One region of the Spirillospora sp. NPDC127506 genome, then DNA from elsewhere that is predicted to be linked to it. Evidence: riboswitches for the same ligand, from Rfam matches in the RefSeq annotation. Region 1 holds a riboswitch; each other region holds the start of a gene.
What was found. A riboswitch is a leader RNA that binds a small molecule or an ion and turns the genes downstream of it on or off. The one in region 1 is predicted to bind cobalamin.

Region 1 (4,901 bases):
CCGAACTCGTCCGACAGCCACCGGTAGGCGGCCAGGTAGTGGTGGCTGGGCGGCAGGTCGGGGTCGTGGTAGATCGCGATGGGGTTCTGCCCGAAGCCGCGCGGCGGCTGCACCATCACCACGACGTTCCCGGCGCGGAGCGCGGCGAGGACGATGTCGCCGTCCTGGACGAACAGCTCCCCGGGCGGCGGACCCCAGTGCCGCTCCATCTCCACCCGCAGATCACCGGGGAGGGTACGGTACCAGCGCTCGTAGGACGCGGCGGAGATGCGGACGGGATTGCCCGCGAGCTGCTCTTCGGTGAGCCAGTCCTCGTCCTGCCCGCCCGCCGCGATGAGCGCGTGGATGAGCGCGTCGCCGTCCTGGCCGTCGACGCCGGGGAAGCCTTCGCCCAGGTCGTGGCCCGCCTGCGCGAGCCGGGCCAGGAGCCGGACGGTGCTCGCCGGGGTGTCCAGGCCGACGGCGTTGCCGACCCGGGAGTGCTTGGTCGGATACGCCGACAGCATCACCACAACGCGGCGCTCCACGGCCGGGGTATGCCGCAGGCGGCCGTGCCGGACGGCGATCCCGGCCACCCGCGCGGCCCGCTCGGGGTCGGCGGCGTAGACCGTGAGGCCGTCCTCGCCGGTCTCCTTGAACGAGAACGGAACGGTGATGATGCGCCCGTCGAACTCGGGGATCGCGACCTGCGACGCGGCGTCCAGCGGGGACAGCCCATCGTCGCTGCGCTCCCAGTCGGCCCGGCCGGTGGTGAGGCACAGGCCCTGCAGGACCGGGACGTCCAGCGCGGCGAGGGCGCCGACGTCCCACGCCTCGTCGTCGCCGCCCGCGCCGGCCGTCGCGGGCCGCGACCCGCCCGCCGCGAGGACGGTCACCACCAGCGCGTCGGCCTCGCCGAGCGTATCGAGCAGCGCCGGCTCGGCGGTGCGCAGCGACGAGCAGAACACCGGGAGCGGTCGTCCGCCCGCGTCCTCGATGGCGGCGCACAGCGCTTCGACGAACGCGGTGTTCCCGGCCATGTGGTGGGCGCGGTAGTAGAGGACGCCGACGACGGGCCCGTCCACGGCGCGGGAGCCGCGCTCCAGCCGGCCCCAGGTCGGGGTGGGGCGCGGGGGCGCGAAGCCGCGGCCGGTCAGCAGCACCGTGTCCGACAGGAAGGCGTGCAGCTCGGCCAGGTTGCCGGGCCCGCCGTGCGCGAGGTAGGCGTGCGCGTCGGCGCACACGCCGCCGCTCACCGTCGACAGTTCCATCAGCTCGGCGTCGGGGGCCTGCTCGCCGCCGAGGACCACCACGGGCCGGGGCCCCGCGAGCAGCGCGTCGAGCCCGTCCTCCCAGGCGCGGCGCCCGCCCAGCAGCCGGACGACGACCAGATCGGTGCCATCCAGCAGCGCGGGCAGGTCGTCCACGGCCAGCCGCGCGGGGTTGCCGAGCCGGTAGACGGCGCCGGACGCGCGGGCGCTCAGCAGATCGGTGTCGGACGTCGACAGCAGCAGGACGGCGCGCTCCTGCGCATGCGTGCCAGCGGACACGGCTGAACCTCCCCCTGGGGTCCTCGCCCCGGTAGCGGGTGTCGCGACGGCAGGAGTCTCCTGACTCCCGGATCAGCGCTCGCCCCGGCCTTCCCGTCCGCGTCGGACAGTGGCCTCAAGCGGGGTTCGCTCCCCGGTCACAGTGGCGGGACCGCGCCGGATTCGCACCGGCTTCCTCCCATTGCCATCGCCTGGTGAGAAGAGTACGGCAGCGAGGGCCGCCTGCAAACTGTGGTTAACATCCTCCCCGTGCCGAATGTCAACGTGCCGAGCGTCAACCGGGCGGGACGCGCCGACGCCTGCCCCGGAGCACTGCAGACCCACGAAGCCGCCGACGGCCCGCTGGCCCGGGTCCGCACGCCGGGCGGCGCGGTCTCCGCCGCGCAGCTCGGCATGCTTGGCGCCGCCGCCCGAGAGCTGGGCCGCGATGTGATCGAGCTGACCTCCCGCGGCAACCTCCAGCTGCGCGGCGTCCGGGACCCGGCGGTGCTCGCGGAGCGGCTGGCGGACACCGGGCTGCTGCCCTCGCCGTCCCATGAGCGGGTGCGCAACGTCGTCGCCTCCCCGCTCGGCGGGCGCGGGCCGCGCGGCGCCCTCGCCACGGATCCGCTGGTCACGACGCTCGACCGGGCCCTGTGCGGCACGCCGCGGCTGGCCGGGCTGCCGGGCCGGTTCCTGTTCGCGTTAGACGACGGCACCGGCGACATCACCGGCCTGGACGCCGACGTCACGTTCGGCCCGGACGGTCTCCGGCTGACCGGGACGCTGCTCGACCTGGCGTCCGGTGATGATCCGGTCGGGGCTATGCTCGCGGCGGCGGAGGCTTTCCTCGACGTCCGGGAGGACGCGTGGCGGCTCGCCGAGGTGCCGGACGGCATACGGCTCGTTGCCGAGCGACTGGGCGGGACACTCCGAGAGAGTTCGGCGCCTTCGGCCCCCTCGTCCCCGTACGCCGGGTTCATCGAGCAGCGTGACGGGCTGGTTTCGCTTGAGGCCGTGCCTCCGCTCGGACGGTTGTCCGGAGCGCAGGCCGAGGCGCTCGCCGATACCGCTACGGAGGTCCGGGTGACGCCGTGGCGAAGTGTCGTGCTACGCGACCTTGCCGAGGCGCGGGCGGTCGCCGCGAAGCTTGAGGCGGCGGGCCTGGTGACCGATGCCGCGTCGCCGTGGGTCGGTGTGACGGCCTGCACGGGAAGCCCCGGCTGCGCGAAGTCGCGCGGCGACGTCCAGGGCGAGGCGCGGCGCTGGGTCGGCGGCCTGGACATCGCCCCAGAGACTCCCGTCCACTGGGCGGGATGCGAGCGACGCTGCGGGATGCCCCGCGGCCCGGTCGTCCTGAAGATGGCGGGACCGATGGAAGGGCAGCAGTGATCGACTACGTCCGGGACGGCGCCGAGATCTACCGGCGGTCCTTCGCGACCATCCGCGCCGAGGCCGACCTGTCCGGCCTGCCGGACGACGTCGCGCGGGCCGCCGTCCGGATGATCCACGCCTGCGGGATGACCGACCTCGTGGACGACCTGGCGTGGTCGCCGGAGGTCGTGCGGCGGGCGCGGGCCGCACTGCTGGACGGGGCGCCGATCCTGTGCGACGCGCGGATGGTCGCGTCCGGGATCACGCGGGCGCGGCTGCCCGCCGCCAACCCGGTCGTGTGCACCCTGGGCGAGCCGGGCATGCGCGAACTCGCGGCGCGGCTCGGCACCACGCGGAGCGCGGCGGCGCTGGAGCTGTGGCGCGACCGGCTGGACGGCGCGGTGGTGGCGATCGGCAACGCGCCGACCGCGCTGTTCCGGCTGCTCGAACTGACCGAAGAGGGCGCAGGACGTCCGGCGGCCGTCATCGGGATCCCGGTCGGGTTCATCGGCGCGGCCGAGTCCAAGGACGCGCTCGCCGCGAGCGGCCTCGACCACCTGACGGTGCGCGGCCGGCGCGGCGGCAGCGCGATGACGGCGGCGGCGGTCAACGCCATCGCCAGTGAGGCGGAATGATGACCGGACGGCTGTACGGCGTGGGCGTCGGGCCCGGCGACCCCGAACTCGTGACCGTCAAGGCGGCGCGGCTGATCGGCGCGGCGGACGTGGTCGCCTACCACTCCGCCCGCCACGGCCGCAGCATCGCCCGCTCCATCGCCGCGCCCCATCTGCGCGACGGCCAGATCGAAGAGCCGCTGGTGTACCCGGTGACCACCGAGACGACCGATCATCCGGGCGGCTACCGGGGCGCGCTCGACGAGTTCTACGCCGACTGCGCCGCCCGCCTCGCCGAACACCTGGACGCCGGCCGTGATGTCGTCGTGCTCAGCGAGGGCGACCCGCTCTTCTACGGCTCCTATATGCACCTGCACAAGCGGCTCGCACCCCACTACCCGGCCGAGGTGGTCCCCGGCGTCACGTCGCTGAGCGCGGCGTCGGCGGCGGCGGGGCGTCCGCTGGTGGAAGGCGAGGAGACGCTCACCGTGCTGACCGGCACGCTGCCCGGCGACGAACTGGCCGAGCGGCTGCGCGGCGCGGACGCAGCGGCCGTCCTCAAGCTCGGCCGGACGTTCGGCAAGGTCAGGCAGGCCTTCGAGGACGCGGGACGGCTCGGCGACGCACGGTATGTGGAACGGGCCGCCACCGACCGGCAGCGGGTCGCGCCGCTCGCCGAGGTCGACCCGGCGGAGGTCCCGTACATGTCCCTCGCCCTGCTGACCAGCCCGGCGGACAGGTCGTTCGAGGCCCCGCCGCCGACCAGACCGGAGCGATCCGGCGGCGTCACCGTCGTCGGGCTCGGCCCGGCCGGGCGCCCCTGGCTCACCCCGGAGGCGCAGGACGTCCTGGCGTCGGCCACCGACCTCGTCGGCTACGGTCCGTACCTCGACCGAGTCCCGGCGAACGCGCGGCAGCGGCGGCACGCGTCGGGCAACCGGGTGGAGGCGGACCGGGCCCGGCACGCACTGCTGCTCGCGCGGGACGGCGCACGCGTCACCGTCGTCTCCTCCGGCGATCCCGGCGTGTTCGCCATGGCGGCGGCGGTGCTGGAGGTCGCGGCCGAGGACGAGTTCGCCGACGTGCCGGTACGGATCGTCCCCGGGCTGACCGCCGCGCAGGCCGTGGCGAGCCGGGTCGGTGCGCCGCTCGGCCACGACTTCTGCGTCCTGTCGCTGTCGGACCTGCTCAAGCCGTGGGACGTGATCGCCCGGCGGCTCACCGCCGCGGCCGAGGCCGACCTGGTGCTGGCCCTGTACAACCCGTCATCCAGCCGCCGCAGGCACCAGCTCCCGGCGGCGCGCGACCTGCTGCTGGAGCACCGCTCCCCCGAGACACCGGTGGTGATCGGGCGCGACGTCGGCGGCGACGACGAGAGCGTCACCGTGACCACGCTCGGCAAGCT
Region 2 (4,901 bases), on a different contig from region 1:
GGCACCACCTCGGCCGGGTAGTGCGGCGCGAGCCGCTTGTGCAGGTGCATGTAGGAGCCGTAGAAGAACGGGTCGCCCTCGCTGAGCACGACGACGGTGCGTCCCGCGTCGAGATGCTCGGCGAGCCGGCCGGCGCAGTCGGCGTAGAACTCGTCGAGCGCGCCCCGGTAGCCGCCGGGGTGGTCGGTCGCCTCGGTGGTCACCGGGTACAGCAGCGGCTCCTCGATCTGCCCTTCGCGCAGATGGGGCGCCGCGATCGAGCGGGCGATGCTGCGGCCGTGGCGGGCGGAGTGGTAGGCGACCACGTCCGCCGCGCCGATCAGCCGCGCCGCCTTCACCGTGACCAGTTCGGGGTCGCCGGGCCCGACGCCCACGCCGTACAGCCGTCCGGTTGCGGGTCCGGTGCCGGGTCTGGTCATCACTCCGCCTCACTGGCGACGGCGTTGACCGCCGCCGCCGTCATCGCGCTGCCGCCGCGCCGCCCGCGCACGGTCAGGTGTTCCAGGCCACTGGCGGCGAGCGCGTCCTTGGACTCGGCCGCGCCGATGAAGCCGACCGGGATCCCGATGACGGCCGCGGGGCGTCCCGCGCCCTCCGCCACCAGTTCGAGCAGGCGGAACAGTGCGGTCGGCGCGTTGCCGATCGCCACCACCGCGCCGTCCAGCCGGTCGCGCCACAGCTCCAGCGCCGCCGCGCTGCGCGTAGTGCCGAGCCGCTCCGCCAGGTCCGGGACGCCGGGGTTGCCCAGCGTGCACACGACCTCGTTGCCGGCCGGCAGCCGCGCCATCGTGATCCCGGACGCGACCATCCGCGCGTCGCACAGGATCGGTGCGCCGTCCAGCAGCGCCGCCCGTGCCCGTTCCGCGACCTTCGGCGACCACGCCAGGTCGTCCACGAGGTCGGTCATGCCGCAGGCGTGGATCATCCGGACCGCGGCCCGCGCCACGTCGTCCGGCAGACCCGACAAGTCGGCCTCCGCGCGGATGGTCGCGAAGGACCGCCGGTAGATCTCGGCGCCGTCCCGGACGTAGTCGATCACCGCTGTTCCTCCCTCGGTCCCGCCATCTTCAGGACGACTGGGCCGCGGGGCATCCCGCAGCGTCGCTCGCATCCCGCCCAGTGGACGGGAGTCTCTGGGGCGCGCTCCAGGCCGACGACCCAGCGCCGTGCGTCGCCCTGGACGTCGCCGCGCGACTTCGCGCAGCCGGGGCTCCCGGTGCAGGCCGTGACGCCGACCCAGGGCGAGGCGGCGTCGACCGCGAAGCCGGCCTCCGCGAGTTTCGCGGCGCTCACCCTCGCCTCGCCCGGGTCCAGATCGCGCAGGACGACGCTCCGCCGCGGCGTGATCCGCACCTCGCCGGGGTCGCCCGCCGTCTCGCCGAGCGCTCCGACCTGGGCCCCGGACAGCCGCCCCAGCGGCGGGACGATCTCCAGCGCGACCCTCCCGTCCCGCTGCTCGATGAAACCCGCGTACGCGGGTCCCGGCACCGAAACTTTCGGGTCGTCCAGGGGTGTCCCACCCAGTTTCGCGGCGACCAGCCGCACCCCGTCCGGCACCTCCGCCAGTCGCCAGGCGTCCTTCCGGACGTCGAGGAACGCCCCCGCGGCCGCGAGCATCGCCGCGACCGGATCCCCGCCGAGGTCCAGGTCGAGCGGCGTCCCGGCCAGCCGGAGAGCGGCGGGCCCGAACGCGACGTCGGCGTCCAGGGCCGCGATGTCGCCGCTGCCGTCGTCGAACCCGAACAGGAACCGGCCCGGCAGCCCCGCCAGCCGCGGGACGCCGCAGAGCGCCCGGTCGAGCGCCGTGACCAGCGTGTCCGTCGCCAGGACGCCGCGGGGCCCGCGCCCGCCGAGCGGGGACGCGACGATGTTGCGCACCCGCTCGTGCGACGGCGAGGGCAGCAGCCCGGCGCCCGCCAGCCGGTCCGCGAGCCGCGCCGGGTCGCGCACCCCGCGCAGCTGGAGGTTGCCGCGGGAGGTCAGCTCGATCACGTCGCCGCCCAGCTCGCGGGCGGCTGCGCCGAGCACGGCGAGCTGCGCGGATGACACCGCGCCGCCCGGCGTACGGACCCGCGCCAGCGGGCCGTCGGCCGCGTCATGGGTCTGCAGCGCTCCGGGGCAGGCGTCGGCACGTGGCCGTCCCGCCCGCTTGACATTCGACACGAGGAGGATGAAACCACAGTTTCCAGGCGGCCCCGCGCTGCCGTAGTCTCGTGCGTAGACGATGGCAATGGGAGGAAGCCGGTGCGAATCCGGCGCGGTCCCGCCACTGTGACCGGGGAGCGAACCCCGCTCAAGGCCACTGTCCGCCCCTCTCCGAGGGGCGGATGGGAAGGCCGGGGCGAGCACTGATCCGGGAGCCAGGACACTCCTGCCGTCGCGACACCCGCGACCGGGGCGAGGACCCCAGGGGGAGGATCCGCCGTGTCCACCGACACGTCCGGGCAGGGCCGCACGGTCCTGCTGCTGTCCACGTCCGATACAGACCTGCTGAGCGCGCGCGCCTCCGGCGCCAATTACCGCCTCGGCAACCCCGCGCGGCTGGCCGTCGACGACCTCCCGGCGCTGGTGGACGGCACCCACCTCGTCGTCGTCCGGCTGCTCGGCGGGCGCCGCGCCTGGGAGGACGGCCTCGACGCGCTGCTCGCCGGCCCCCGCCCAGTGGTCGTCCTCGGCGGCGAGCAGGCCCCCGACGCCGAGCTGATGGAGCTGTCGAGCCTCCGCGGCGGGGTGAGCGGCGGCGTGTGCGCCGACGCGCACGCCTACCTCGCGCACGGCGGCCCCGCCAACCTGGCCGAACTGCACGCCTTCCTGTCGGACACGGTGCTGCTGACCGGCCGCGGCTTCGAGCCGCCGCGCCCCACCCCGACCTGGGGCCTGCTGGAGCGCGAATCCCGCGCCACGGAAGGGCCGGTCGTCGGCGTCCTGTACTACCGCGCCCACCACATGGCCGGGAACACCGCGTTCGTCGACGCGCTGTGCGCCGCGATCGAGGACGCGGGCGGACGCCCGCTCCCGGTCTTCTGCTCGTCGCTGCGCACAGCGGAGCCCGAACTGCTCGGCACGCTCCGCCAGGCCGACGCGCTGGTGGTGACGGTCCTCGCGGCGGGCGGGGCGCGGCCCGCGACGGCCGGCGCGGGCGGCGACGATGAAGCGTGGGACGTCGGCGCCCTCGCCGACCTGGACGTCCCGATCCTCCAGGGCCTCTGCCTCACCACCGGCCGGGACGCCTGGGCGGACAGCGACGACGGGCTGTCCCCGCTGGACGCCGCGTCGCAGGTCGCGATCCCCGAGTTCGACGGCCGCATCATCACCGTCCCGTTCTCGTTCAAGGAGACCGACGAGGACGGCCTCACCTTCTACGCCGCCGACCCCGAGCGCGCCGCGCGGGTCGCCGGGATCGCCGTACGGCACGGCCGCCTGCGGCACACCCCGCCGCCCGCCCGCCGCCTCGTGGTGATGCTGTCGGCGTACCCGACCAAGCACTCCCGGGTCGGCAACGCCGTCGGCCTGGACACCCCGGCGAGCACCGTCCGGCTGCTGGCCCGGCTCGCCGAAGCGGGCTACGACCTGGGCGAAGGCTTCCCCGGCGTCGCCGAGCAGGACGGCGACGCGCTCATCCACGCGCTCATCGCGGCGGGCGGCCAGGACGAAGACTGGCTCACCGAAGAGCAACTCGCGGGCAACCCCGTCCGCATCTCCGCCGCGTCCTACGAGCGCTGGTACCGCACCCTCCCCGACGACCTGCGCGCGGAGATGGAGCGCCACTGGGGCCCGGCGCCCGGCGAGCTGTTCGTCCAGGACGGCGACCTCGTCCTCGCCGCCCTGCGCGCCGGCAACGTCGTCGTCATGGTGCAGCCGCCGCGCGGCTTCGGGCAGAACCCGATCGCCATCTACCACGACCCCGACCTGCCGCCCAGCCACCACTACCTCGCCGCCTACCGGTGGCTGTCCGACGAATTCGGCGCGCACGCGATCGTGCACGTCGGCAAGCACGGCAACCTGGAGTGGCTGCCCGGCAAGGCGGCGGGGATGTCGGCGTCGTGCGGCACCGACGCCGCCCTCGGCGACGTGCCGCTGATCTACCCGTTCCTCGTCAACGACCCCGGCGAGGGGACGCAGGCCAAGCGCCGCGCCCACGCAGTCCTGGTGGACCACATGGTCCCGCCGATGGCCCGCGCGGAGACCTACGGCGACATCGCCCGCCTCGAACAGCTCCTCGACGAGCACGCCACGATCGCCGCGATGGACCCGGCGAAGCTCCCCGCCATCCGCGCGCAGATCTGGACGCTGATCCAGGCCGCCAAACTCGACCACGACCTCGGCCTCGACGACCGCCCCCACGACACCGAGTTCGACGACTTCCTGCTGCACGTGGACGGCTGGCTGTGCGAGGTGAAGGACGCGCAGATCCGCGACGGCCTGCACGTCCTCGGGCAGGCGCCGACCGGCTCCACACGAGTGGACCTGGTGCTGGCCATGCTCCGCGCCCGGCAGATGTGGTCGGGCCGGGAGACGCTGCCCGGCCTGCGCGAGGCGCTCGGCCTCACCGAGGACGGCACCGCCGGACTCACCGACGTGGACGCCGCCGAGGCCACCGCCCGCGCCCTCGTCCAGGCCATGGAGGACGCGGACTGGGCCGTGGACGCCGTCCCCGAAGTCGCGCAGCGCGTCCCGGCCGAGCGCCGCGCCTTGGTGGCCCCCGTCCTGGAGTTCGCCGCCACCGAGGTCGTCCCGCGCCTGGCGCGCACACCGGACGAGCTCGACCACGTCCTGCACGCCCTGGACGGCGGCTACATCCCCGCGGGCCCGAGCGGGTCGCCGCTGCGCGGGCTCATCAACGTCCTGCCGACCGGCCGCAACTTCTACTCCGTGGACCCGCGCGCCGTGCCCAGCCGCCT
Region 3 (4,901 bases), on a different contig from region 1:
CGAGCATCCGGTAGCAGTGCACGTGCAGCTCCCGCCGGTGCCGCTCCGCGAGCCCCGAGAACGCCGGCTCGTCGACCTCGTCCAGCCCGCTCACGCCCAGCTCCTTCAGCCGCGTGTCCGCACCCATCACGTCATCCTTTCCCCGTCGTGTCCCGTCGTAGGTGTGACGGGTCCGGGCGCGACAACTCATCACTCGGACGGCTGGACGACCGGCCGGGGCCGATGGCCCGGCGGGGAGCGCCGCCGCCAATAGGGTTGGACCGATCTCGGAGGTGGGGATGGATCGGCTTTACGAACGCTCAAGCAGGCGATGCGAGCCCGGGAGTCTCGACCCGGCGGTGCGGGACGCGATCACCGCGCATGCCGAGGAGCATCAGCTCGGGGACGTGCTGGGCGCCGCGGTGCGGTGCTGCGCGACCCGCAGCGTCCGGCTGAAGCGGCCGGGCCTGCTGGCGAGGCTGACGAAATCGGGCGACCCGGACACCGAGCACACGACGATCGCGCTCCTGCTGCCGCGCTACCTGGTGGTGGCGGTGGCCGGAGAGCAGCGGGGCGTCCACGTCCTGTCGATCAGGCTGGAGGACGTGAGCATCGGCTCGCCGCTCGCCGGGGGCCTCGACACGGGAGTCAGCGCGACCGGACGCTGGTCCGGAAGCCCGGAACCCTCCTCATTCCACATCGGCCTCGGCGACGACGCCGACGGCAAGGCGTTCCTCGCCGCCCTGCGCGAGGCCGTCACCGAGGCGAAAACCGCTTGAAAAGACCGCGGCCCGGCCCCGTGTGCGAGGGCCGAGCCGCGGTGCGGAAAAGGTCAGCAGTACTTCGAAGAGCCCTTCTTCCCCCGGGAGCACTTGTCGGCGAGCCGGTTGGAATGGAATCCCTATTTGTACCGGTATCCCGCGCCGGTCGGGAGGTCCTGGCCAGCTCTGGGTCTGCTGTCAACCGGGCCCGGCGCCGGCGCGTCCTACTTTTCGCGTTTCTGCAGGTCGTCCGGGAAAACACGGACTTCTTCGGGGTCCCGGCCGACCGCGTGCCGCCCGCCGTCCACGGGCAGGACGGCGCCGTTCACGAAACTCGCCTCGTCCGAGAGCAGGTACGCGACGGCCGCGGCCACCTCGGCCGGACGACCGACCCGGCCCAGGGGATGGAGCAACCGCATCTCCTCCTCGATTCGCGCCCTCTCCTCCGGCGCCTGGTTTTCCAGGAACGCCTCATAGCGACCGGTCGTGATCGAGCCCAGGGCCACGACGTTCGTGCGGACGCCATGCGGCCCGTAATCGACGGCCATGGCCCGGCTGAGCCCCTCAATGGCCGCCTTCGCCGTCGCATAAGGCAGCGATCCCCGCACCGGGCGCTGCGCCTGATGGGACGAGACATTCACAATGGCGCCGCCCGTCCCGGCCTCCAGGAAACGGCGGACGGCGGTCACGCACCCCACCACCGCCGGGTTGAAGTTGAGCGCGACCAGATCCAGGATCTCGCCCGCCGAGGGTGAAGGCACATCACGGAAAACGGCGGCGTTGTTCACCCACCCGGTCAGCGTCCCGGCCTCCTGCGCCAGATCGGCCGCGCGCTCGGCGACGTCCTCCTCCGCCGCACTTCCCACGACCGGGATCACCGGGCCGTCCGCCCATTCCAGAGCCGCCGGATCGAGTTCGACCACGACGACCTTGCCGCCGTCCGCGACCAGCCGCTCGACGATGCCGCGCCCGACACCGCGTCCACCGCCCGTGACCACATAACTCCGCCGCACAGGGACCTCCTCGAATTCCGGAACGCCCCCATGATCACCCTGCCCGACGGCGCCCGTTCACGGCCGGGTGGGCGGCACTAGCCGACCTTCCATTCGGCGGCGGAGCCGAAGCCGGACGACGCGGCGAAGCGGATGCGTTCGATCGTCGCCTTCTTGCCGACTTCGAACGTCACGCAGCCGCGCTGGGTCTCTCCCTTGGTCAGCCGGTCGTCTGTACCATGCGCGGCCGCCCACTCCGCGGGGGCGGGCGGTGGGAGGTGGGTAGGGTGTGTGGTGCGGATGGTTCGCTCGATTTGAGTGTCGTAAGAGGGAACCCGGTGCGAGTCCGGGACTGCCCCGCAGCGGTGAGCGGGAACGACCGCCGTCATATGCACTGGGCCCGCGCGGCCTGGGAAGCGACGGCCAGTAGGACGCCTCGAAGAGGCGGTGCCCGCGAGTCCGAAGACCTGCCTCCGCCCGCGCACCGGCCGGTGCGCGGTGGTCTGCGGCCTCGCGGGAAGGCCCGGCGGCGGCCCGTCGTCGCGCCGTTCCCGGGGTCGCCCGTGGCACAGCGAGGGAAGCCGCCATGAACACGACGATCCTCGGATACCCCCGAATCGGGGCGGACCGGGAGCTGAAGGTCGCCACCGAGAACTACTGGGCGGGACGGGCGGGCGCCGACGACCTCGGCAGGACCGGCGCCGAGCTGCGCGCCGAGGTGTGGACGGGCCTGCGCGACGCCGGCGTCGACGCGATCCCGTCCAACACCTTCTCGTTCTACGACCAGATGCTCGACGCCAGCGTGCTGGTCGACGCCGTCCCCGAGCGGTACCGGCACCTGGACGGGTTCGACCGGTACTTCGCCATGGCCCGCGGCGTCCAGGACGTCCCGCCGCTCGAAATGACCAAGTGGTTCGACACGAACTACCACTACATCGTCCCCGAGCTGGGGCCGGACACGCGGTTCCGGCTGGCGGACGGCGCAGCCGCCAAGCCGCTCGCCGAGTACCGGGAGGCGAAAGCGCTCGGCATCGAGACGCGGCCCGTGCTCATCGGGCCGCTCACCTATCTGCTGCTGGCGAAGCCGTCGGCGCCGGGATTCCGGACGCTGGAGCTGCTCGACGGGCTCGTGGACGTGTACGCCGAGATCCTGGAGCGGCTGGCGGGGTCGGGCGCGCAGTGGGTGCAGCTGGACGAGCCCGCGCTCGTCGAAGACCGCGGCGAGGAGGAGATCCGCGCGCTGGCGCGGGCCTATGCGCGGCTCGGGCAGCTGAGCTGCCGGCCGCATCTGATGGTCGCCACCTACTTCGGCGCCATCGAGGCGGACGCGTTGCGCGTGCTGGCCGGGAGCCGCGTGGAGGCCGTCGCGCTCGATTTCGTCGCCGGGCCGGGCAACGTGGACGTGCTCGCATCGGTGGGCGGGCTACCGCGCAAGACGCTCGTGGCGGGCGTTGTCGACGGGCGGAACGTCTGGCGCACCGACGTACGGAAGGCGCTGTCCACGTGCGCGTCCGTGCTGGGGCTCGTCGATCAGATCGTGGTCGGGACGTCCTGCTCGCTGATGCACGTACCGCTCGACCTCGACCGGGAGACCGCGCTCGACCCGCGGGTCCGCGGGCGGCTCGCGTTCGCGCGGCAGAAGGTCGACGAGGTCGTCGCGATCGGGCGGGCCCTGCGGGAGGACGCCCCCGTCCAGGAGGCCGCGCCGCTCCCGGAGGCCGGTGTCGACCGGGCGGTCCGCGAGCGGCTCGGGTCGGTGGGCGAGACGCGGCGCAGCGGGCACGCCGTCCGGTACGCCGCGCAGCGGGAGGCGCTCGGCCTGCCCGATCTCGCGACCACCACGATCGGCTCGTTCCCGCAGACCGCCGAGATCCGCCGGATCCGCGCCGACCGCCGCGCCGGGCGCATCGGCGAGGACGAGTACGTCGCCGCGATGAAGCGGGAGATCGCCCGCGTCATCGCGCTCCAGGAGGACCTCGGCCTGGACGTCCTCGTGCACGGCGAGCCCGAGCGCAACGACATGGTGCAGTACTTCGCCGAGCAGCTCGACGGGTACGCGGCGACCGAGCACGGGTGGGTGCAGTCGTACGGGTCGCGCTACGTGCGGCCGCCGATCCTGCACAGCGACGTCTCGCGGCCCCGCCCGATGACCGTCGAGTGGGCCGCGTACGCGCAGTCGCTGACGGGCAAGCCGGTCAAGGGGATGCTGACCGGGCCGGTGACGATGCTCGCCTGGTCGTTCGTCCGCGACGACCAGCCGCTCGCCGAGACCGCCCTGCAGGTCGCCCTCGCGATCCGGGACGAGATCGCCGACCTGGAGGCGGCCGGGATCCGCGTCATCCAGGTGGACGAGCCCGCGCTGCGCGAGCTGCTGCCGCTGAAGCGGAAGGACCGCGCCGCCTACCTCGACTGGGCGGTCGGCGCGTTCCGGCTGGCCACGTCCGGCGTCCAGGACACCACCCAGATCCACACGCACATGTGCTACTCGGAGTTCGGCGAGATCATCGGCGCGATCGGGGCGCTGGACGCCGACGTCACCAGCGTGGAGGCGGCCCGCTCGCGCATGGAGCTGGTCGGCGACCTGCGCGCCGCCGGGTACGAGAACGGCATCGGGCCCGGCGTGTACGACATCCACTCGCCGCGCGTCCCGTCCGCCGAGGAGATCGAGGAGAACCTGCGCCGCGCGCTGCGGGCCGTCGAGCCGGGGCGGCTGTGGGTCAACCCCGACTGCGGCCTGAAGACCCGCGCCTACCCGGAGACGGAGGCGTCGCTGCGCAACCTGGTCGCGGCGGCCCGCCGGGTGCGGGCCGGGCTGGCCGGCTGATCCCCCCCCCGCCGCCGCATGGCCCGCCCCCACCCCGGGCCATGCGGCGGCCGACCGGCGGCCTCAGTCGTGCATGCACTCCCAGATCCGGACGAGCTGCTCGCACACCTCGGTGATGTCCTCGATCGGAAGCTTGCCGGACTCCCCGGACGCGGCGCACCAGCGGAACGTCGCCGACTCGCACCAGACGGTCAGGTCACCGCGCCCGGACAGGAGGGAGATGCCGAGTTCGTCCCGCAGTGAGAGCTCGTCGATGCCGCGCTGGAGGAGCAGCGCGTGCAGGTCCTTGGCGGCGTGCGGCTCGTCCATCCGGACGGTGCGCCGGTGGCGGCGGGCGGTGCGCGG
Region 4 (4,901 bases), on a different contig from region 1:
CGCGTCCTTCACCTCGCACAGCCAGCCGTCCACGTGCAGGAGGAAGTCGTCGAACTCGCTGTCGTGCGGGCGGTCGTCCAGGCCGAGGTCGTGGTCGAGCCTGGCGGCCTGGATCAGCGTCCAGATCTGCGCGCGGATCGCCGGCAGCTTCGCCGGGTCCATCGCGGCGATGGCGGCGTGTTCGTCCAGGAGCTGTTCGAGGCGGGCGATGTCGCCGTAGGTCTCGGCGCGGGCCATCGGCGGGACCATGTGGTCGACGAGGACGGCGTGCGCGCGCCGCTTCGCCTGCGTCCCCTCCCCCGGGTCGTTGACGAGGAACGGGTAGATCAGCGGGACGTCGCCGAGCGCGGCGTCGGCGCCGCACGACGCCGACATGCCCGCCGCCTTGCCGGGCAGCCACTCCAGGTTGCCGTGCTTGCCGACGTGCACGATCGCGTGCGCGCCGAACTCGTCCGACAGCCACCGGTAGGCGGCCAGGTAGTGGTGGCTGGGCGGCAGGTCGGGGTCGTGGTAGATCGCGATGGGGTTCTGCCCGAAGCCGCGCGGCGGCTGCACCATCACGACGACGTTCCCGGCGCGGAGGGCGGCGAGGACGATGTCGCCGTCCTGCACGAACAGCTGCCCTGGCGGCGGGCCCCAGTGCAGCTCCATCTCCCCGCGCAGCTCCTCGGGGAGCGTGCGGTACCAGCGCTCGTAGGACGCGGCGGAGATGCGGACCGGGTTGCCCGCGAGCTGCTCCTCGGTGAGCCAGTCCTCGTCCTGGCCGCCGGCCGCGATGAGGGCGTGCACGAGCGCGTCGCCGTCCTGCTCGCGGACGCCGGGGAAGCCCTCGCCGAGGTCGTAGCCGTCCTGTTCGAGGCGGCGCAGCAGCCGGACGGTGCTCAGCGGGGTGTCGAGCCCGACGGCGTTGCCGACGCGGGAGTGCTTGGTCGGGTACGCCGACAGCATCACCACGACGCGGCGCCGGGCGGGGGGCGTGTGCCGGAGCCGGCCGTGCCGCACGGCGATCCCGGCGACCCGCGCCGCCCGCTCCGGGTCGGCCCGGTAGACGGTGAGGCCGTCCTCGTCGACCTCCTTGAACGAGAACGGGACGGTGATGACGCGGCCGTCGAACTCGGGGATCGCGACCTGCGACGCGGCGTCCAGCGGGGACAGGCCGTCGTCGCTCGCCTCCCAGTCGGCGCGGCTCGTCGTCAGGCAGAGGCCCTGCAGGATCGGGACGTCCAGCGCGGCGAGCGCCCCCACGTCCCACGCCTCGTCGTCGCCGCCCGCCCCGGCCGCCGCGGGGCGCGAACCGCCCGCCGCGAGCACGGTCACGACCAGCGCGTCGGCCCGCCCGAGCGTGTCGAGCAGCGCGGGTTCGGCGGTGCGGAGCGAGGAGCAGAAGACGGGCATCGCGCGGCCGCCGGCGTCCTCGACGGCCGCGCACAGCGCCTCGACGAACGCGGTGTTCCCGGCCATGTGGTGGGCGCGGTAGTACAGCACGGCGATGAGCGGGCCCTCGGCGGTGCGGGGCTCGCGTTCGAGCAGCCCCCACGCCGGGGCCGGCGCCGGCGGCGCGAACCCGCGCCCGGTCAGCAGCACGGTGTCGGACAGGAACGCGTGCAGCTCGGCGAGGTTGCCCGGCCCGCCGTGCGCGAGGTAGGCGTGGGCCTCCGCGCAGACGCCGCCGCTGACCGTGGACAGCTCCATCAGCTCGGCGTCGGGGGCCTGCTCGCCGCCGAGGACGACGACGGGGCGGGGCCCCGCGAGCAGCGCGTCGAGGCCGTCCTCCCAGGCGCGGCGCCCGCCGAGCAGCCGGACGACGACGAGGGCGGCGCCGTCGAGCAGCGCGGGCAGGTCGTCCACGGCGAGCCGCGCCGGGTTGCCGAGCCGGTAGGCGGCGCCGGACGCTCGCGCGCTCAGCAGATCGGTGTCGGACGTCGACAGCAGCAGCACGGTGTCGGCGGACACGGCCGTTCCTCCCCCTGGGGTCCTCGCCCCGGTCGCGGGTGTCGCGACGGCAGGAGTGTCCTGGCTCCCGGATCGACGCTCGCCCCGGCCTTCCCGTCCGTGCGGACAGTGGCCTCCAGCGGGGTTCGCTCCCCGGTCACAGTGGCGGGACCGCGCCGGATTCGCACCGGCTTCCTCCCATTGCCATCGCCTGGGGAGAACAGTACGGCAGCGCGGCCCGCCCGCAAAGTGCGGTTAACATCCTCCCCGTGCCGAATGTCAGAGCCCGCGCCGACGCGTGCCCCGGCGCGCTGCGCACCCACGACGCCGCCGACGGGCCGCTGGCGCGCGTCCGCGTCCCGGGCGGCGCGGTGACGTCCGCGCAGCTCCGGGTGCTCGGCGCCGCGGCCCGGGAGCTGGGCGGCGACGTGATCGAACTGACGTCGCGGGGCAACCTGCAGCTGCGCGGCGTCCGCGATCCGGGGCGGCTCGCGGGACGCCTGGAGGCGGCGGGCCTGCTGCCTTCGCCGTCCCACGAACGGGTCCGCAACATCGTGGCCTCCCCGTTAGGGGGACGTGGCGTCCACGGCACCCTGGCGACGGACCCGCTGGTCACCGCGCTGGATCTGGCGCTGTGCGCGAACGCCCGGCTCGCCGGGCTTCCCGGCCGCTTCCTGTTCGCCTTGGACGACGGCACGGGCGACGTCGCGGCCCTCGGCGCCGACCTGACCTGCACCCCGGCCGGCCTCCGCCTCGCCGACTCGCCATTGCTGTTCGGCGTACCGGCCGGCGATCGGCCGTCCATGGACGGTGCGGGTGCGGGCGTGAGTGCCGGTGTGAGTGCCGGTGCGATCGATTTGCTGGTGGCGGCCGCGGAGGCGTTCCTCGACGTCCGCGGTGACGCGTGGCGGTTGGCGGAGGTGCCGGACGGGCCGCGGCTCGTCGCGGAACGGCTCACGGAACGGTTCGGGGCGGAACTCGGCGAAATCCGCGAACTTCCCGAGCCGCGCCGCCCGTATGCGGGGGCCATCCCGCAGCGCGGCGGGCTCACCGCGCTTGAGGCCGTGCCTCCGCTCGGGCGGATGTCCGGTGCGCAGGCCGGGGCACTCGCGGAGGCGGCGGACGACGTGCGGGTCACCCCCTGGCGGAGCGTCGTGGTGCGGGACCTCGGCTCGGATTCGGTGGGCCGGGTCGCGGAGGAACTCGGGGCGGCGGGGTTCGCGGTCGATGCGGCGTCGCCCTGGGTCGGGGTGTCGGCGTGCACCGGGAGCCCCGGATGCGCGAAGTCGCGCGGTGACGTGCAGGGCGAGGCGCGGCGGTGGGTCGGCGGGCTGGAGCGCGCCCCCGCGACCCCCGTGCACTGGGCGGGCTGCGAGCGCAAGTGCGGGACGCCGCGCGGCCCGGTCGTGCTGAAGACGGTGGGGGCGGAGACGGTGGGGGCGGAGACGGCGGAGGGGCAGCGGTGATCGACTACGTCCGGGACGGCGCCGAGATCTACCGGCGGTCGTTCGCGGCGATCCGCGCGGAGGCCGACCTGTCGGGCCTGCCGGACGACGTGGCGCGGGTCGCGGTCCGGATGATCCACGCCTGCGGGATGACCGACCTCGTCCAGGACCTTGTGTGGTCGCCGGGGGTGGTGGAGCGGGCGCGGTCGGCGCTGCTGGGCGGCGCGCCGGTGCTGTGCGACGCGCGGATGGTCGCGTCCGGGATCACCCGGAAGCGGCTGCCCGCCGGCAACGAGGTCGTGTGCACGCTCGGCGATCCCGGCGTGCCGGAGCTGGCGGCGCGGCTCGGCACCACGCGGAGCGCGGCGGCGCTGGAGCTGTGGCGCGACCGGCTCGACGGCGCGGTCGTCGCGATCGGCAACGCGCCGACCGCGCTGTTCCGGCTGCTGGAACTGGTCGAGGAGGGCGCGGGGCGGCCGGCGGCGGTCCTCGGGATCCCGGTCGGGTTCATCGGCGCCGCCGAGTCCAAGGAGGCGCTCGCCGCGAGCGGCCTCGACCACCTGGCGGTGCGCGGGCGGCGCGGCGGCAGCGCGATGGCGGCGGCGGCGGTCAACGCCGTCGCCAGTGAGGCGGAGTGATGGCGGGGCGGCTGTTCGGCGTGGGCGTCGGCCCCGGCGATCCGGAACTGGTCACGGTGAAGGCGGCGCGGCTGATCGGCGGCGCCGACGTGGTCGCCTACCACTCCGCGCGGCACGGGCGCAGCATCGCCCGGTCGGTCGCCGCGCCGTACCTGCGGGACGGCCAGGTCGAGGAGCAGCTCGTCTACCCGGTGACGACCGAGGCGACCGGCCACCCGGGCGGCTACCAGGGGGCGCTGGACGACTTCTACGCCGACTGCGCCGCCCGGCTCGCCGCGCACCTCGACGCGGGGCGGACCGTCGTGGTGCTGAGCGAGGGCGACCCGCTGTTCTACGGGTCCTACATGCACCTGCACAAGCGGCTCTCCCCGCACTACCCGACCGAGGTGGTGCCCGGCGTGACGTCGCTGAGCGCGGCGTCGGCGGCGGCGGGGCGCCCCCTGGCGGAGCGGGAGGAGACGCTGACCGTCCTGCCCGGCACGCTGCCCGGCGGCGAGCTGGCCGAGCGGCTGCGCGGCGCCGACGCGGCGGCCGTGATCAAGCTCGGCCGGACGTTCCCCAAGGTCAGGCGGGCGTTCGAGGACGCGGGGCGGCTCGGCGACGCCTGGTACGTGGAGCGGGCCGCCACCGACCGGCAGCGGGTCGCGCCGCTCGCCGACGTCGATCCGGCGGACGTGCCGTACATGTCGCTGGCGCTGCTGACCAGTCCGGCGGAGCGGTCGTTCGAGGCCCCTCCCCCGGCGCCGCCGGAGGGCCCCGGCTGGGTGCGGGTGGTCGGGCTCGGCCCGGCCGGGCGGCCGTGGCTCACCCCGGAGGCGCTGGACGTCCTGGCGTCCGCGACCGACCTCGTCGGCTACGGCCCCTACCTGGACCGGGTGCCGCCGAA

Region 2: linked by a shared signal. The riboswitch ahead of cobN (cobaltochelatase subunit CobN) and the one ahead of cobN (cobaltochelatase subunit CobN) in region 1 are both predicted to bind cobalamin.
Region 3: linked by a shared signal. The riboswitch ahead of metE (5-methyltetrahydropteroyltriglutamate--homocysteine S-methyltransferase) and the one ahead of cobN (cobaltochelatase subunit CobN) in region 1 are both predicted to bind cobalamin.
Region 4: linked by a shared signal. The riboswitch ahead of cobN (cobaltochelatase subunit CobN) and the one ahead of cobN (cobaltochelatase subunit CobN) in region 1 are both predicted to bind cobalamin.

What each region holds. Positions count from the first base shown of each region.
Region 1 covers NZ_JBEORG010000064.1:10,968-15,868, forward strand. Annotated here, with positions in the region: gene cobN (cobaltochelatase subunit CobN) at 1-1,529, opposite strand, end outside; cobalamin riboswitch at 1,561-1,767, opposite strand; gene ABTW95_RS33710 (ferredoxin-like domain-containing protein) at 1,779-2,900, shown strand; gene ABTW95_RS33715 (precorrin-8X methylmutase) at 2,897-3,517, shown strand; gene ABTW95_RS33720 (precorrin-2 C(20)-methyltransferase) at 3,517-4,901, shown strand, end outside.
Region 2 covers NZ_JBEORG010000043.1:12,917-17,817, reverse strand. Annotated here, with positions in the region: gene ABTW95_RS29895 (precorrin-2 C(20)-methyltransferase) at 1-419, opposite strand, end outside; gene ABTW95_RS29890 (precorrin-8X methylmutase) at 419-1,039, opposite strand; gene ABTW95_RS29885 (ferredoxin-like domain-containing protein) at 1,036-2,163, opposite strand; cobalamin riboswitch at 2,236-2,370, shown strand; gene cobN (cobaltochelatase subunit CobN) at 2,425-4,901, shown strand, end outside.
Region 3 covers NZ_JBEORG010000002.1:306,098-310,998, reverse strand. Annotated here, with positions in the region: gene ABTW95_RS04115 (RNA polymerase subunit sigma-70) at 1-127, opposite strand, end outside; gene ABTW95_RS04110 (hypothetical protein) at 339-758, shown strand; gene ABTW95_RS04105 (SDR family NAD(P)-dependent oxidoreductase) at 965-1,753, opposite strand; cobalamin riboswitch at 2,016-2,221, shown strand; gene metE (5-methyltetrahydropteroyltriglutamate--homocysteine S-methyltransferase) at 2,319-4,556, shown strand; gene ABTW95_RS04095 (ATP-binding protein) at 4,620-4,901, opposite strand, start outside.
Region 4 covers NZ_JBEORG010000047.1:31,301-36,201, reverse strand. Annotated here, with positions in the region: gene cobN (cobaltochelatase subunit CobN) at 1-1,953, opposite strand, end outside; cobalamin riboswitch at 2,008-2,129, opposite strand; gene ABTW95_RS30710 (ferredoxin-like domain-containing protein) at 2,202-3,398, shown strand; gene ABTW95_RS30705 (precorrin-8X methylmutase) at 3,395-4,015, shown strand; gene ABTW95_RS30700 (precorrin-2 C(20)-methyltransferase) at 4,015-4,901, shown strand, end outside.